Regions from separate parts of the Marinomonas vaga genome, predicted to be linked through region 2. Evidence: riboswitches for the same ligand, from Rfam matches in the RefSeq annotation. Region 2 holds a riboswitch; each other region holds the start of a gene.
The links. Region 2 has a riboswitch for thiamine pyrophosphate ahead of thiD (bifunctional hydroxymethylpyrimidine kinase/phosphomethylpyrimidine kinase). Riboswitches for the same ligand answer to the same signal wherever they lie in the genome.
Positions count from the first base shown of each region.

Region 1: another riboswitch for thiamine pyrophosphate. It lies ahead of thiC (phosphomethylpyrimidine synthase ThiC); the one in region 2 lies ahead of thiD (bifunctional hydroxymethylpyrimidine kinase/phosphomethylpyrimidine kinase).
Region 3: another riboswitch for thiamine pyrophosphate. It lies ahead of thiB (thiamine ABC transporter substrate binding subunit); the one in region 2 lies ahead of thiD (bifunctional hydroxymethylpyrimidine kinase/phosphomethylpyrimidine kinase).

Region 1 is NZ_AP043903.1:3,341,050-3,346,665, forward strand. It holds gene ACZ5DR_RS15755 (thiazole synthase) at 1-170, opposite strand, end outside; gene thiS (sulfur carrier protein ThiS) at 172-369, opposite strand; gene thiE (thiamine phosphate synthase) at 350-1,513, opposite strand; gene thiC (phosphomethylpyrimidine synthase ThiC) at 1,514-3,469, opposite strand; TPP riboswitch at 3,600-3,704, opposite strand; gene rsmI (16S rRNA (cytidine(1402)-2'-O)-methyltransferase) at 3,768-4,622, opposite strand; gene ACZ5DR_RS15780 (penicillin-binding protein activator) at 4,656-5,616, shown strand, end outside.
Region 2 is NZ_AP043903.1:1,028,961-1,034,576, forward strand. It holds gene ACZ5DR_RS04840 (FecR family protein) at 1-669, shown strand, start outside; gene ACZ5DR_RS04845 (TonB-dependent siderophore receptor) at 775-3,171, shown strand; TPP riboswitch at 3,312-3,410, shown strand; gene thiD (bifunctional hydroxymethylpyrimidine kinase/phosphomethylpyrimidine kinase) at 3,491-4,309, shown strand; gene ACZ5DR_RS04855 (ParD-like family protein) at 4,362-4,586, shown strand; gene map (type I methionyl aminopeptidase) at 4,583-5,359, shown strand; gene ACZ5DR_RS04865 (DUF6088 family protein) at 5,433-5,616, shown strand, end outside.
Region 3 is NZ_AP043903.1:1,954,193-1,959,808, reverse strand. It holds gene ACZ5DR_RS09120 (thiamine ABC transporter ATP-binding protein) at 1-28, opposite strand, end outside; gene thiP (thiamine/thiamine pyrophosphate ABC transporter permease) at 15-1,622, opposite strand; gene thiB (thiamine ABC transporter substrate binding subunit) at 1,598-2,590, opposite strand; TPP riboswitch at 2,638-2,747, opposite strand; gene ACZ5DR_RS09105 (3-deoxy-D-manno-octulosonic acid transferase) at 2,786-4,018, opposite strand; gene msbA (lipid A export permease/ATP-binding protein MsbA) at 4,024-5,616, opposite strand, start outside.

The sequences.
Region 1 (5,616 bases), 1.5 Mb from region 2:
TTTAGAATGTTGTCAGTGCCACTCTTAAGATCCATTCGGCGCAGGGACAAGGTGGTCATTTCGCTGCCACTAGCAAGAATAGACGCCACCATTTGCTCTTGGTTAGCGTACTTACCAGTGCCCGTAAACAAACGGGACGAAAAGGTATGATCTGCAATGGTTAAAGACATATTAGCCTCCAGCGATAGATTCAAAAACGTCGATGCGGTCGTTTTCATTCAACACAAACTCAGACCACCGGCTACGAGGTACGATGTTTTGGTTCACGGCAACAGCCACTCGCTGATCCGCTTTGACATAGCACTCCAGTAAATTTGACAAGATGACGGAGTCTGACTGAACTGGCTCATCATTCACATAAAGCTGCATGGGGCGCTCCTTTTTCTGTCATAGCTTGAAGTAAGGACTGGGTCGCTGCTTTAGGGGAAGAAGCACGGGTAATGGCTGTGACCAACGCAATGGCATCGACTCCCGTTGCTTTTACCTTTGGCAAACGCTCGCCACTGATTCCGCCGATCGCGACCGTAGGGTAAGCCCCTTTAATCAACGCCACATACTGACCTAAACGAATCACTCCTTGAGGTTGCGAGGGCATATCCTTGGTAACGGTTGGAAAAATGTGACCAAGAGCGATGTAGCTTGGCTTCAGGTTAAATGCGCGCATGATTTCAAAATAACCATGGGTACTGATACCCAACCTAAGACCAGCCGCCTGTATGGCCGTTAAATCAGCCACTTCAATGTCTTCTTGACCAAGATGTACGCCAAAAGCCCCCATCTCTATGGCCAGCTCCCAATAGTCATTAATAAAGACTTGGGCACCATATTGTTGACCTAAGGCAATGGCTTGCTGGATTTTACTTTTCAGCTCAGGATCATTTGGGTCTTTGATGCGTAACTGGGCCGTTGTCACCCCTTGCTCTAAAACCAAGGCTAACCATTCCACTGTATCCACCACAGGGTACAAAGTGAAAAGGTCTTTACGAATCGGACTAAATTCCGCCTCTTCGCCCATGACATGATCCCCTGAAAAATGCGTAGTGGGAAACCAAGTACGATCTTCAGGCCAACCTGCCCCTGCAGCCCTTGCTTGTTGTGTCATCCAAGCAAGACCTAAGGTCATGGCATCTAGTGGGTCAAATCCCAATTCAATAAAACACGCTAAGGCGACCGCCAAATCGTTTTGGTTCACCTTGGTAAGCTTGTCTGCATGGAACAAAGCGACTGACTGTACATTTTCACCTTTTGGACATTCACCTTTAGGTATATGCACAGCCACCCTATTGTCTTGGCAACAAACTTGATAAATAGACTCCGAAGGCTGAGATTCGCGAACAAATTGCCACACATTATCCCCTGTGTTGAGGGTCAGCCCTGCTTGACACATCTGAATGATCGTATCTTCTGTGGTGGCGTGAAACACACGACACCCAAGGTGCCGTGTGTTGTCTAAGACAGAAGATTTAAACTCAACATCGGCAAAACCAATGGTTTTCATCTCTGTGGTGTTCATTTACTTTTCTGTCTCAAGAGGGTCTGCGGTCAATTTGTCAGTGGTGAGATACACATCACTGCCCAGCTCTTTGAATTGCTCAGACATTTGCAGCATGCCTTCTTCGGCAGTGACCTCTACTGCTTCGATTTTTTCAAGGCCAGCAGCGTAGTCCCGTACCTCTTGAGTAATCTTCATAGAACAGAATTTTGGTCCACACATGGAACAAAAGTGCGCCACTTTACCAGAGGCCTGAGGCAGGGTTTCATCGTGATAAGCACGGGCCGTTTCTGGATCTAAAGCAAGGTTAAACTGGTCTTCCCAGCGGAATTCAAAACGGGCTTTAGACAGCGCATTGTCTCGTACTTGGGCACCTGGATGGCCTTTTGCTAAATCGGCTGCGTGGGCAGCGATCTTGTAGGTAATGAGCCCCTGTTTTACGTCCTCTTTATTGGGCAAACCCAAGTGTTCCTTAGGGGTCACATAGCACAACATGGCACAGCCATACCAACCGATTTGCGCCGCACCAATCCCAGAGGTGAAATGGTCATAACCTGGCGCAATGTCTTGAGTCAGAGGCCCCAAGGTGTAAAACGGCGCTTCGTGACAGTGCTCAAGCTGCAAGTCCATATTTTCTTTGATCAATTGCATGGGCACGTGGCCAGGGCCTTCGATCATGACCTGAACGTCATAGTCCCAAGCAATCTTGGTCAGCTCACCTAGTGTTCGCAGCTCGGACAATTGAGCCTCGTCATTGGCGTCCATAATGGAACCCGGACGTAAACCATCCCCTAATGAAAGGGACACATCATAGGCGGCACAAATCTCACAGATTTCTTTAAAGCGTGTGTATAAGAAGTTTTCTTGATGATGGGCCAGGCACCATTTCGCCATGATGGAACCACCGCGGGACACAATACCCGTTAGGCGTTTAGCGGTCATGGGCACGTAACGTAATAAGACGCCACAGTGGATAGTAAAGTAATCTACCCCTTGCTCCGCTTGTTCAATCAAGGTGTCTCTGAACACTTCCCAAGTAAGGTCTTCGGCCACACCATCTACCTTTTCTAGGGCTTGATAGATGGGGACCGTACCAATCGGCACTGGAGAGTTACGCAAGATCCATTCACGGGTTTCGTGGATGTTTTTACCCGTTGATAAATCCATCACCGTGTCCGCACCCCAACGGGTCGACCACACCAATTTCTCGACTTCTTCTTCAATGGAAGACGTCACCGCGGAGTTACCAATGTTGGCATTCACCTTGACCAAGAAATTACGACCAATAATCATCGGCTCAGTTTCTGGGTGGTTAATGTTCGCAGGAATAATGGCTCGCCCTTCCGCCACTTCTTTACGGACAAACTCAGGGGTGATTTCTGTTTGGATATTGGCACCAAAGCTATGGCCAGGATGCTGCTTCAACAACAGCTCGCTTTTGATCGCCTGAAGGTTTTGGTTTTCACGGATGGCGATGTATTCCATCTCAGGGGTGATAATTCCTTTACGGGCGTAGTGAATTTGCGTCACACATTGTCCTTGTTGGGCTTTACGTACTGTGGGCAGCTGCTTAAAGCGCAGTGTATCCAGAGCATCATTTGCTAAGCGTTGTTGCGCAAACTGTGAGCTTACCCCTTCTAACACTTCGGTGTCATTGCGTAAATCGATCCATTGCTGACGCAAGGCTTTGATCCCTTTATGGACATCAATGGTTTCTGCCGGATCCGCATATGGGCCAGCTGTATCGTAAACATAGATGGGTTCGTTCGGCTCAAAGGTTAAGTTGTCAGGATCAGAGCCAATCGGGGTATCAGTTAGGTTGATCTGACGCATTGGTACCTGAATTGAAGGGTTTGAGCCTTCAACATAAATGCGTTCGGAAGATGGGAACGGTTTAGCCTGTAGTGACTCAATAAAGGCCTTGGCGTCTAAACGCGCTTGTTCTCGTGTTTGTTTATTAGGTTTTGCAGTCGACATAAGCAGATTCCCGTCATTATTGTAATGGAAAAAATGCTTGTCAGGAGGACACGTACTTCCACGTACGTGTGGCTGTTAGCGAAGAAAAAACCAATGGTTTTCCAAATACAGCGCAATTTCAGCAGAAAAGAAAAGAGGCTTTCTTGTTCCCTTCGCAGGTATTAGCCTGATCAGGTTCTGCGGATCCCGCATTAAAATGCGATCTCAGCCAGTTAAGGCACTCCGACAAGTTGGGCATCAGTATACGCGTTTAAAGGGTGCTGTAAACTCCCTTAACGCAGTTTAGTTGGTAAGCTTGTTAGGATTCATTTAAAGCTAGCGCCTGTTTATAAAGCGCATTTTTCTTCTCGCCAGTGATCTCTGCAGCCAGAGCAGCCGCCTGCTTTACAGGCAACTCTTTAAGCAAGACTTTAAGAACTTTCAGGGCTTCTGAATTGTCTTCTTCCTGTTCAGGAAGAGACACCATTATGACAAATTCACCACGGGTTTGGTTGCTATCTTCCGTTAAAATACGATGAATATCCGCCACTGACCCACTCAAAAAAGTTTCAAATGTCTTAGTGATTTCTCGTGCTAAAGCCACTTGAATGCGGTCCCCCCAAACGGCCTCAAGATCCACTAAACAATCAAGAATTCGATGGGTAGACTCATAAAAAACGACCGTCCCTTGACTCGGTGTCCAACTGGACATTTCGTCCCGACGGGACTTACTTTTAGCCGGTAAAAAGCCCACAAAGCTAAAACGATCTGTTGGTAATCCCGAGGCACATAAGGCAGTTATCAAAGCTGAAGGTCCAGGGACTGGTACCACTTTATGCCCTTGCTGTCGCAAAAAATTCACCACATGGTAGCCGGGATCAGAAATCAGAGGCGTCCCCGCATCGGACACTAAGGCAAGATTTTTACCTTCGTCCAGCAACGAACCAATGTAGTTCGCCTTATCCCTTTCATTATGATCGTGGAGCGCAAATAGCTTGGTATCAATGCCAAAATGATTGAGCAAACGCTTTGAGTGACGGGTATCTTCCGCTGCAATGAAGTCCACTTCTGTGAGTACTTTTTTAGCTCGATCGGTAAAGTCTTCTAGGTTACCAATAGGGGTAGCGACAATGTAGAAGGTTCCTCTCACATCGTTATCAGTCTGTGTTACCATGTTTCCTCTTTTGGGCTTAAGTATCGCGAGCATATGAGTTTGTTAAGATCCCGTATCATACCACTTTCAATCGTCACGTTGTCGTTAATCGGTTGTGGCGCTATCGAAACCAACATGCCAGTGGAAAACACCGCCTCAAACGCGGCACTAGAGCAGAGCAACGCTCCCACTGACAACCCAGCAAGCTATGCTCTCTGGCAGGCTGAACAACAAGCCACACCAGAGCTGGCTGCCCCTTATTACCTTCACGCAGCTGAGCTTTTAGTCATTGACCAACAATCCGTGAAAGCGCAACAGATCCTTGAAGATCACGTTAATGAAGTACGCTTTCCAGGGCAGTTCTCAGGCTTATTGCTCTATGGACGTGTCATGGCGTCACTAAACACTCCAATTCCCGCTTTAACAGCGCTGGGCGAAGCAAGCCGTTTACCCGTTGCAGACCAGCCGAAAAATCAAATAGCACTGTTAGAAACCCGTGCACTAGTGATGGCATCTTTAGATAACTGGCCAAATGTGGTCCGAGACCGAGTGCGCTTAAGCACCATGGTGCCGCCAGAAAAGCAGGAAGAAAATCAAACAGAACTTTGGAGCGCCATTCAAAACCTGACGGATAACGAAATTGGCTACTTAGAATCCAGCGACCTGCCCTTGTTGTCTGGATGGCTACAGATCTCCCGAATATTGCGCAACCAAAATCTAACGGTAGATCAGCAACTTCAAGCCTTCTCTTTATGGCGTGGTCGTAACAGCTCCCACCCAGCAAGTGCTAACCCGCCCTTGGATTTCAAAATCATGGCCTCCCTTGACGAGCAGCTTCCTACCTCATTTGCCGTGCTATTGCCCATGAGTAAAGAGCTAGAAACTGCCTCTCAGGCCATATTGAACGGCATGTTACAACAGTACTATGCGACAACTGGCGAACGACCAAAAGTACACGTCATTGACACGGATAAATTTGAAAATTTTGAAGATGCCTATCAAACGGCACTGGACT
Region 2 (5,616 bases):
TTTGCTTCTTATCAAGGTACCCAACACTTTAATTTGTTAGCCCAATATCGCACCAACAAAGGTGAGCGAGAAACTATTGAGCTTCCTGATACCAGCCAAGTCACGTTAAATACCGAGTCTGCTATCAATACTCATTTTAGCGACACCACTCGTCATGTGGATTTGCTGGACGGAGAAATCTATCTCGCCGTCGCCAACAAACCTACCTTAGCGCCATTAACCCTCGCCAGCAAAGAATGCCAAATCGCCAGCGACAACGGGACGCTCTGTGTACGCCAGTACCCTGGAATCACTAAGGTATCCCTGCTCACGGGTAGTGCCACCGTCATCACTGCGAACAACACCCATAGGTTCTCTCTCCAAGCAGGGGAAGTGGCCACCTACTCTAAAGAGGCGCAACTAGGCCAAGCAAGGATTGGCAATATCCAAGCCCAAAAGGCGTGGCTTTCAGGCATGCTGGCAGTCAACGCCATGCCCATGGAGGACTTCGCAGAGGAGCTTATGCGCTATCAATACGGGTTAATTCGTGTTGCGCCGAATAAACGTAAGCTGCTTATATCCGGATCTTTCCCTGTCACAGACAGTCGCCAACTGTTTGCCATGCTGGAGCGTTCCTACCATTTAAACGTGGAGCAAAACCTAGCGGGCTTTTGGGTCAATATTTCTTAGCTGATCAAAAAAATAGAAATAAATCTCATTTGTATTGATACCTTTTTAAATCTTAAGTGGCCTATCTAGTAAATGATTCCCATTTATCTGAGGTAATTCGTTCCAATGCTTAAAGTAAACTCTTTACGTGCTGCCGTTAGAGCGGCGCTTTTCGGCTCTTCTATTGCCCTTGTGGCGGTCAGCTCTCCGGCGTTGTTGGCGCAAACAGCCAACCCTACCGCCCAAGCAGAACAGTATTTTGATATTCCTGCTGGGGATCTAGGCGTCGCCCTAACGACAGTAGCGGCACAAGCGCAGATTCCATTGGCCTTTGACCCATTGCTGACCTTTGGGAAACAAAACCCAGCAGTAAGCGGCGAATACGCCCCCCTTGAAGTGATCAACCTGTTATTGGAAGACTCAGGTCTGTACCTTGTGGCCGGCAATGACAACAGCTACTACATCGAAGCAGCGGCAAACCATGAGCTAGGCGCGGTTTCCGTCACCGCACCTTCTTTGATTCAAACTGCACCACGCTTTGCTGCTGGCCAAGTGGAAACAGGCGCGCGCTTGGGTGTTCTAGGCAACCAACAAGCGAAAGACACGCCGTTCAGCATTGTGTCTTACACTGCTCAGGTCATCGAAGACCAACAACTTGAATCCATCGGCGATGTGTTGAGCAACGACGCCAGTGTTCAATCCGGCTTCGGCTATGGTAACTACTCTGAAATCTTCATGGTGCGAGGCTTCAACCTTTACAGCGATGAAATCTCTTATGGTGGTTTATACGGCATCCTGCCACGTCAATTGGTCTCCACCAACCCAGTGGGAAGCGTACAACTTCTGAAAGGCGCAAACGCCTTTGCCAATGGCGTTACTCCAGGGAACTCAGGTATCGGTGGCGCCATCAACATCGAGCCTAAAATCCCAACCTATGACTACACCCGCTTAACCCTAGACACCACAGCACAAGGCCGCACTGGCGTGTCAGGTGATGTGGCTCGACGTTTTGGCGATCACGACCAGTATGGTGCCCACGCTAGTGTACTTCACCGTGCGGGCGACACTGCCATTGATGACGAAAACCGTGAAGAAACGTCCATCAACGTGGGCGTAGATTACCGGGAAGGCAAGGTACACACTGCCCTTGAAGCCGGTTATCAAAAACTTAATATCGAAGGCGGCCGCTCAGTGGTCTATCAAGGCTCTCTAACCGAGATCCCAGACGCACCTTCAGCAGATACAAACTATGCGCCATCTTGGGCTAGCTCTGAGCTAGAAAACACCTTTGCTATGGCGACTGCAGACTATCAGTTGTCCGAAAACTGGCTAGCCCACGGTGCCCTGGGTGTGAACCACAACAAAGAATACGGTGATTATTCCTCTCCAACCCCCACGGACAATGAGGGTAATGCCACGCTCTACCGCCTATCCGTCCCTTACGAGTCGGATACTGTGTCCTCTGCGTTTGGCCTAAAAGGTGATGTACAAACGGGCAATGTGAGCCATGACATTAACCTTGGGTTTTCTAGCTTCGACACCAAGGTGTATACGGCTTACACCATGTCTGGCAACTCTGCCACCAACCTATACGATCCAGCAGACGTTGACTATCCTGCCACTTTATATTCAGGCGGCAGCATGGATGACCCGAATATCCGCAGCCGCACGACCGCACAGGGCCTTGCCTTGTCTGACACCCTAGGCTTCCTAGATGACACCCTACTTGTGACAGTAGGTGCTCGTTACCAACAGCTTCAGGTTAAAAACTACAGCTATGAAGGCGTAAAAGAATCAGACTACGACGAAAACGCCATCTCCCCTGTGTACGGCGTGGTGTACAAGGTCACTCCATCTGTGTCCCTTTACGCCAACCATGTTGAATCCCTACAAAAAGGGGATACGGCCCCTAGTAGTGCCAGCAACAGCGGCGAAGTGTTTGAACCGTACAAAGCCAAGCAAAACGAAGTGGGGGTCAAATATGAGTCTGACGACCTAGCTACCAGCTTCGCCGTATACGAGATCAAAAAGCCTTCCGCTTACACGGAAAACGGCACCTACGGTGTCTACGGAGAGCAGGTTAACCGTGGTCTAGAAGTGAGCGTATTTGGCTCACCTGCCAACGATATCCGCTTGAATTCTTCCTTTGCTTGGACGGATGCGGAGCTGACCAGCACACAAAATGGCACTAATGACGGCAATCAAGCCGTAGGTGTTGCCAAGTACAGCGTCGTGCTTGGGGGTGAGTACGATCTACCGATCGAGCGCGCCATTACCCTAGGCGGTAAAATCATCCACACGGGGCCTCAATACCTAGACGCAGGCAACACGCTTAAACTAGACCCTTGGACACGTTTAGATCTTAGCGCCCGTTACGAAACTCAATGGTCTGATCTGCCTTTAACTTGGCGTCTAAACATCACTAATGTGACCAACGAAGCTTACTGGGCTTCTGCCGCTGGAGGCTACCTTAGCCAAGGTGACCCACGAGAAATCAAACTGTCTGTGAGCACAGAGTTTTAAGATCCCCTTTAAACCTGTCATGACGGTAAAGGCGAATAACAAAGGTTATTCGCCTTTTTTATTGATCCGCTTTTTTGCTTCTATCAATCTGAGCAACGAGAGATTAGGCCAACTCCTCATTCGTTTGATATGATCTACAACACACATAGTCGGGGAGCAGAAATGCTGAGATCGCCAGCGCGAGACCCGTTGAACCTGATTCAGTTAGTACTGACGGAGGGAACTATGGGGAACGCAATTGCTCTAGCGCTCGGCTTGTATTAGCACGTTGGAGATCTCCCCTTTTTTCCTCCCTTTGAGAGGAATAAGAGGGAGATCCATGAGCCAAACACCGATCACATTAAGCATAGCTGGGTCCGATAGTGGCGGCGGTGCCGGTATCCAAGCTGACATCAAAGCCATCTCTGCCACAGGCGGTTACGCCTGCACTGTCATCACCGCCACCACAGCACAAAACACCCTAGGTGTGACCGATGTACACCCAATCCCCCTGACGCACATCGAAGCACAACTCGATGCGGTTTTCTCAGATTTAAACGTCCGCGCCGTGAAAATCGGTATGCTGGCAAATGCCGACATCATTCGACTAATTGCTCGCAAACTGAAGCAATATCACCCCCCTCACGTCGTACTCGACCCTGTGATGATCGCATCCAGCGGCGATGCTTTACTTGAATCTGCTGCGGTACAAACCATGCTCGACGAGCTACTGCCATGCGCCTCGCTGATCACCCCCAATTTGCCTGAAGCCGCAGTGCTGGTGAATCAAACCGCACCACAAACAGAAGCACAGGCTGAAGCCTTGATCCCGTTGCTTAGCAACTTGCCCGTGAGCGCGGTCTTACTTAAAGGCGGACACTTAAGCGAGTCTCCCGACAGTACCGATTGGTTGCTACAAAACGATCAGGTGATGCCGTTTTCGACACCTCGCATTAAGACACACAACACCCACGGCACAGGCTGTACCTTGTCATCTGCCATTGCCTCCTACTTGGCCCAAGGCGCGACCTTACCTGTTGCCGTAAAACGTGCCAAAAACTACATCGCAAACGCCATCGCGCACGCGGATGAACTGCGAGTTGGCCAAGGTCACGGCCCAGTTCATCATTTTTATAATCTGACTCGACTTTCCAATTGAAGATAAAAACCATAGAATATGGTCTATATACGTTTTATATATGGATCATATCATGGGAATCATTAAAATCTCTGACGACGTACATGATGATGTACGCCGCGCTTCGCAAGTCATGTCTCGCTCGATCAACGCGCAGGCCGAGTTCTGGATCAAGATCGGCCGCTTAGCAGAGCGCAATCCAACCATGAGCTTCTCTGAAATCATACAAATGGAGCTGGACAAAGCCGATCTAGAAGAGCAAGCAATGACTGAAGTGCCCAAGCAGGCCTTAGCATGAGCGATCAGATTCACATCAAAACCGCACCAGAGATCGAACTGATGCGAGAGGCAGGTCGCCTGCTTGCCAAAGTCTTCAAACACCTCGACAGCATCGTCAAAGAAGACGTCACCACCATGGCCATCAACGACGAGGTAGAACGCTACATTCGTCAAGAATTACAGGCACGTCCAGCTAGCCTCGGCCAATACGACTACCCGTACGTGTTAAATGCTTCAGTGAACGAAGTGGTGTGTCATGGTATGCCAAAAGAACACTACGCCTTGCGCCCAAGAGACATCATCAACCTCGATATCACCCTCGAGAAAAACGGTTTCATCGCCGACTCCAGCAAGATGTACGTCATGCCTAGCGCTGGCCCAGAGGCACGCCGCCTGGTGAAGGAAACCTACAACGCCATGTGGCAAGGGATCAAACAAGTGAAGCCCGGTGCCACCCTGGGGGACATTGGTCACGCCATCGAAGCCCACGCCCGCGCTAACGGTTACAGCGTGGTACAGGAGTACTGCGGCCATGGCATCGGTCGAGAGATGCACGAAGGCCCACAAGTGCTGCACGTTGGTAAACCGGGTAAAGGCTTGAAGCTCAAGCCAGGCATGACCTTCACCATCGAACCCATGATCAACCAAGGCCGTGCCAAGACCAAAACCAAAAAAGACGGCTGGACGGTAGTCACAGCGGATCGCAAACTCTCCGCACAATGGGAACACACCATCTTAGTGACGGAAACAGGCTATGAAGTGCTGACGCTGAGGGAGGAAGAGCGTATTTAAAATGTCGTATTTTTGCTTTTGAGAAATGTCGTATTTTTGTCTATTATATAGACAACATTAACGAGGTGACGTCATGACCATTCAAAGCAGAATACAAAATAGAGTAAAGCGCTCAAAGCGTTCTGTTTTCATGCGTTCAGACTTTAAAGATATTGCAGATTACGACCAAGTTGGACGCTGTTTAAGGCAACTTGTTGATGAAGGTCTACTGCTAAAAATAAGCTATGGGTTATACGTCCGAGCGCGCATAAATAGGA
Region 3 (5,616 bases), 930 kb from region 2:
AACGATACTTTAGATCAAACGACAGCACGGCGACCTCCCACCAAACGGTTAATCACATAGAACAACATCAAACACAACAAAATCAGCACCACAGCCACACAAGCGCCCTGCTCGACTCGATAAGATCCGATGAGCTGAAACAAATACATGGGTAAGGTCTCCAAGCCCTTGGAGCCAAACAACGCCACCACCCCCAAGTCTCCAAGACTCAGTAGCACGGCATAAGCCAGGCCCTGCGCAGCAGCTGAACGAATCTGCCCCCACTCTAAACGCAAGCGAGCCCAGCCTGTTATATTCATCTGGGCATACAAGTGCCGAAAGCGTTTTTCCTGTTGATAAATGGTCGGCATCAAGGCCCGCAACACAAAGGGCAAAGCCATCACAGCATTGACCCAAACCACAATCCAATAGGCATGCTTGATACTGACTCCGAGATTACGAAACAGCAAAAACAATCCCGTTGCCAAGACTAAGCTCGGCACCATCAGCACTAAGTTACCCGATTGCTCCAACCGCTGGGCCCATGCATCCGTTTCCTGACGCCAACGCAAGGCTCGCGCTAATGCCGCAATACTAAGCCCAATCCCTAGTGCTAAAAGCCCCGATGGCAACGCGATTCGCACCGAATGCCACAGGGACCACCAAAGATCTTCCATGCCTAAGGTCTGCCAAAACAACGCACTAAAAATCGGCACCAAGATGGCGGCAAAGGGCGGCAGCACCCAAAGTAACACCACCGCCAAAGCACTGAAATCGGCCAAATTAGCCCACCAGCTTGAAGGTAACCGCAGGCGCTCCCCCTGATACAAGCTCACATCCTGACGCACCGATGGGGCAAAACGATACACCGCCAAAGCCACTAAAGAACAAATCAACACCTGCAACAAAGACAAGTAACTCGCCTTATTGAGATCAAACTCAAACCTCAGCGCCTGATAAATCGCCACCTCTAAAGTACTGGATCGAGGACCGCCCCCAAGACTCAAGACCACCGCAAAGCCAGAGAAACACAGCATAAAAATCAGTAAGAAAACACCGGGCAGGTTCTTTCTCAAATAGTGCCATTCAATCAACTGGAACACGTGCCAACGGGATAAACCAAGTTGACTGGCGAGCCGCCATTGAGCATCAGGAATCAAGCTGTAAGCTTGCAAAATCACTCGCACTGCCAATGGCATATTGAAAAACACGTGTGCCAGCAAGATGCCTCCCAGTCCATACAAGGGAAAAGACACACCAAACACACTGGTGAACCAGCCACTACGACCGTACACCACCACAATCCCCAAGATCGCCACTATGGTTGGCACCACCATAGAAATCGCAAACAAAGACAACAAGGTTTGTCGCCCTAAAAAGCGCCTATGAAACAAGCAAGACGCCATAGGGATCGCCAGTAGAATACTCAAAAGAGCACTCAGACTGGCCTGCAAAAGTGAGAAGCGGACAACCCGCCAAGTATAGGGATCCGCAAAATACTGCCCCCAAGAACTGGGCGAGGCATAGCCGAGGAGTGCTGCAAATGCCGCACCCGCAATGACTAAATAAAGAGAGAAGCCCAGCCAAGCTGGGCGTAAATAAGATGAGAAAATCAAGATTAACGGGTAGTAGCTTCTAACCACTCATTCACCCAAGCCTGACGGTTTTTAGCCACTTCTTTGGCATCCAAGGTCAACACTTTTGTAGGCTGTGGTTGAGCTAAAAAGGCCTCAGGCAGCGGTGCCACGTCACTCACAACTGGGTACATCCAGTTGCCAGTAGCGACTTCATTTTGGAATCCTGGAGCCAAGATGAACTGCATGAACTGCTCCGCCAAGGCTTTATTTGGGGCATTCTTCAACATAGCAGCCACTTCGATCTGTGGGTAAAAGCCTTCTGAGGCTAGTGCCGCTTGGTACTTGTCTTCCCCTTCCGCCACAATATGGTACGCCGGAGACGTGGTATAACTCAGTACAACATCCGCCTCGCCTTTTAAGAACAAGCTGTACCCATCGTACCAGCCTTTGGTCACAGTCACCGTATGACTAGCAAGTTGCTCCCATGCATCCGCTGCCTGATCACCGTAAACGGACTTCATCCACAGCAACAAACCCAGCCCCGGCGTCGAAGTACGAGGGTCCTGGTAAATCACTTTTAGGTTTGGGTTTTCCACAACTTCTTGCAGAGACGTTGGCGGTGTCGCCAGGGTTTCACTGTTATAGATAAAAGCAAAATAACCTTGGTCAAACGGTACGAAAAGCTTGTCGTCCCAACCGCCTGGGGTGGTCACAGCAGAGGTATCAACCCCATGCTCTGCTAACAAACCAGACTTTTTAGCCGCTTCCATGACATTCAAATCCAAACCTAACAACACATCTGCTTCGGATGCTTCCCCTTCCAGTTGCACACGGGACAAGATACCAACAGAGGAATCCAACGCCACAAAGTTCAGTTCGCAATCACATTGGGCTTCAAAGTTCGCTTTGATTTTTGGCCCTGGCCCCCAATCGGAAGAGAAGGAATCATAGGTGTACACGTTCAGAGTTTGCGCTGTAGTGATAGACGACACCAATAAGGCCGCCCCAGCGAAAGCAAAAGATTTAAAAGACATAGTCGCTCCGTAAATGAGCGGCGTATAACTGGAATGGCGAAGCCGAATGGGACTTGCAATCTCAATTCCTACGCCAGCATGATCTGGTTCAGGTTCAATGGGTTAACCAACCAAGGTTTCTCAGCAGCCCAACTAGGCCACACCCCATGAGATATAAAAAATGTGTTGTAACGCGCGGGCTATTCTAGCAAAACCCTAGGAGATGTCTAAAGATTGTAATACTCGTTGAAGCGCTCCTTGATTAGCCTGAGCATTCGCCAAAGCTCGCTGCCCCATCTCTGTACGCTTTTGGGAGTCCTGCAGAACCAGAAGCTCATCTTCCAGCTCTGATACAGACTGAACACGAGCCGCCCCTTGATCAGCCACCAAAGATTCCGTGATGTCCGCAAAGTTAAACGTGTGAGGCCCCACCAACACTGGCTTTGCCAGCACCGCAGGCTCAATAGGGTTATGACCACCCCGCTCAATCATACTACCCGCCACAAAGGCCACATCCGACACAGCGAAGTAACGCATCATCTCGCCCATGCTATCGCCCAACAAAATATCCGCTCCTGACCAGCTAGCAAGATCCTCATGAGAGCGTTTGGCAGTCACCAAACCAGACTGCTGACAAAGGGAAAACACGGCATCGAAACGTTCTGGATGTCGAGGAACCAAAATAAGCTTAGCCTTAGGAACCTGTTTTTTAAGGGCTTTATGCGCTGCCAGAAATTGCTCGTCTTCACCGGGATGAGTGCTGGCCGCAATCCATACAAACTCATCTTCCGGTGCTAACGCAGAACGCCAAACAGCCCCTTGGGGATCGTCTGGCGCAATGACGTCAAATTTGATGTTACCCACTACGGAAACCTGTCGGGCACCCAGTTGCTTAAAGCGCTCCGCATCCGCTGCGGCATGAACTAAAAAACGATCAGGAAGAGCCATCAGCTTATGGGAAAAGAAACCAAACTTACCGTAGCGCTCAGCAGAGCGTTCACTTAAGCGGGCATTGATGATTTGAATAAACAAGCCTTTTGCTTTGGCAACTGTGAGCAGATTTGGCCAAAGTTCCGTTTCAATGATGGCCAACTGCGGACAAGTAAGATGCTTCAATGCACGGCGCACACACATGCCATGATCTAACGGCAAGTAACGGTGCTGGACCTTTCCAGCAAACCACTTTTGCACCTGCTCTTCCCCAGTGGGAGTGACGGTAGTTATTAATAAAGACTTGTCAGGGTTAGCCGCTAGCCACTGGGTTACCAGAGGTTTTGCCGCCAGCACTTCCCCTACGGAAGCACAATGCAACCAAAGGTCCGCTGTCACACTCCCCCAATGACCTAGGGCTTCAGTCACCCGATAATTGTCATAGCGTTTGTGATAGCGCCAGATTCGCCGTGCAATCAGTGGTGACGCCAGCGCTAATAACAATCGGTACAACCACATGCTCGCTACTCTTCGCTAAACTGCTTTTGGTGCAGGCCAGCATAGGCGCCATTTAGCTCTAATAATTCTGCATGAGAGCCTGACTCAATGATGGTGCCATGATCCACCACGGCAATGATGTCTGCGTTTTCAATGGTCGATAAGCGGTGGGCAATGGCAATGGTGGTGCGGTTTTTCATCAAGGTATCCAACGCCTGCTGAATAGCACGCTCGGACTCTGTATCCAAGGCCGAGGTCGCTTCATCAAGGATCAAGATTGGCGCATTTTTAAGAATGGCTCGGGCAATGGCGATACGCTGGCGCTGACCACCAGACAAGAGCACACCGTTTTCACCTACGACCGTATTTAAGCCCTGATCCAATTCTTGGATGAATTCCCAAGCATTGGCCGCCTTGGCCGCTTCAATAACCTCTTGCTCTGACGCATCACGCAAGTAACCGTAGGCAATATTGTCTCGAATAGAGCCGTTAAATAACACGACGTTTTGATTCACCAGGGCAATCTGACTACGTAATTCACGTAACGGATACTGGCGGATATCATGATCGTCGATCAGCAACTCCCCATCGGTCACATCGTACAGACGGGGTATCAAGTTCGCCATAGTGGATTTACCACCGCCAGAGCGCCCAACCAAGGCCAGAGTTTTGCCCGCCGGTACAGTCAGATTAATGCCATTTAACGCAAGACGGTCAGTATTAGGGTATTGGAACGACAGGTCACGCCACTCAATATTGCCCTGAGCTTTAGGTAGCGCCTTAGTCCCTTGATCCACTTCTTCCGTCATATCGATGAATTCAAAGATACTTTGAGCCGCTGCAATCCCTTTTTGCAGTATGCTGTTTACATCGGTTAATTGACGAGCAGGCTTGCTCAACATACCCGCAGCACCAATAAAGGCAACGAAGTCACCCGCTGACATTTGCGCGCTCAAGTTAGGATCCAGTGCCAACCAAATCAAAACAGCCAAGGCAATGGCAACGAGGAATTGCACCACAGGAATGTTCAGAGCCTTTGTCAGCTCCATCTTCATTTGCGAGCGACGATTATCATCCGCCGCTTTACTGAAGCGTTGTCTTTCGTACTCAAAGCCACCAAAAATCTTCACCACTTCTTGGCCCTTGATGGACTCTGACGCCACATCAGACACACCGCCCATGGCATTCTGAATGTTTTTGCTTAATTTTCGGAAGCGCTTAGAGGCATAGGACACCACAAAACCAATCACAGGAATGATCAATAAAAACAGCAAAGAGAGCTTCCAATTGGTGTACAGCATGTAACCCAATAAACCAATTACGGTGAAGCCTTCACGCAATAGGGTTTTCACGGCTGACGTCACCGCGCCAATTACCTGCTCAGTGTCGTAAGTAAGCTTAGAGAGTAGGCGCCCAGAAGGCATGTCGTTGTAGTAACTAGAAGGCAAGGCCACCAATTTATCGAACATGGTTGTACGTAGATCATAAACCACCTTATTAGCGATTTTCGCCATAAAGTAGCTTCCTAAAAATGTACCTGTGCCACGGAACAGAAATACGCCCAAGATCGCTGCAGGAATCAGGATACGGTTTTCCGAGATAGTGCCGGAAGAGACCAC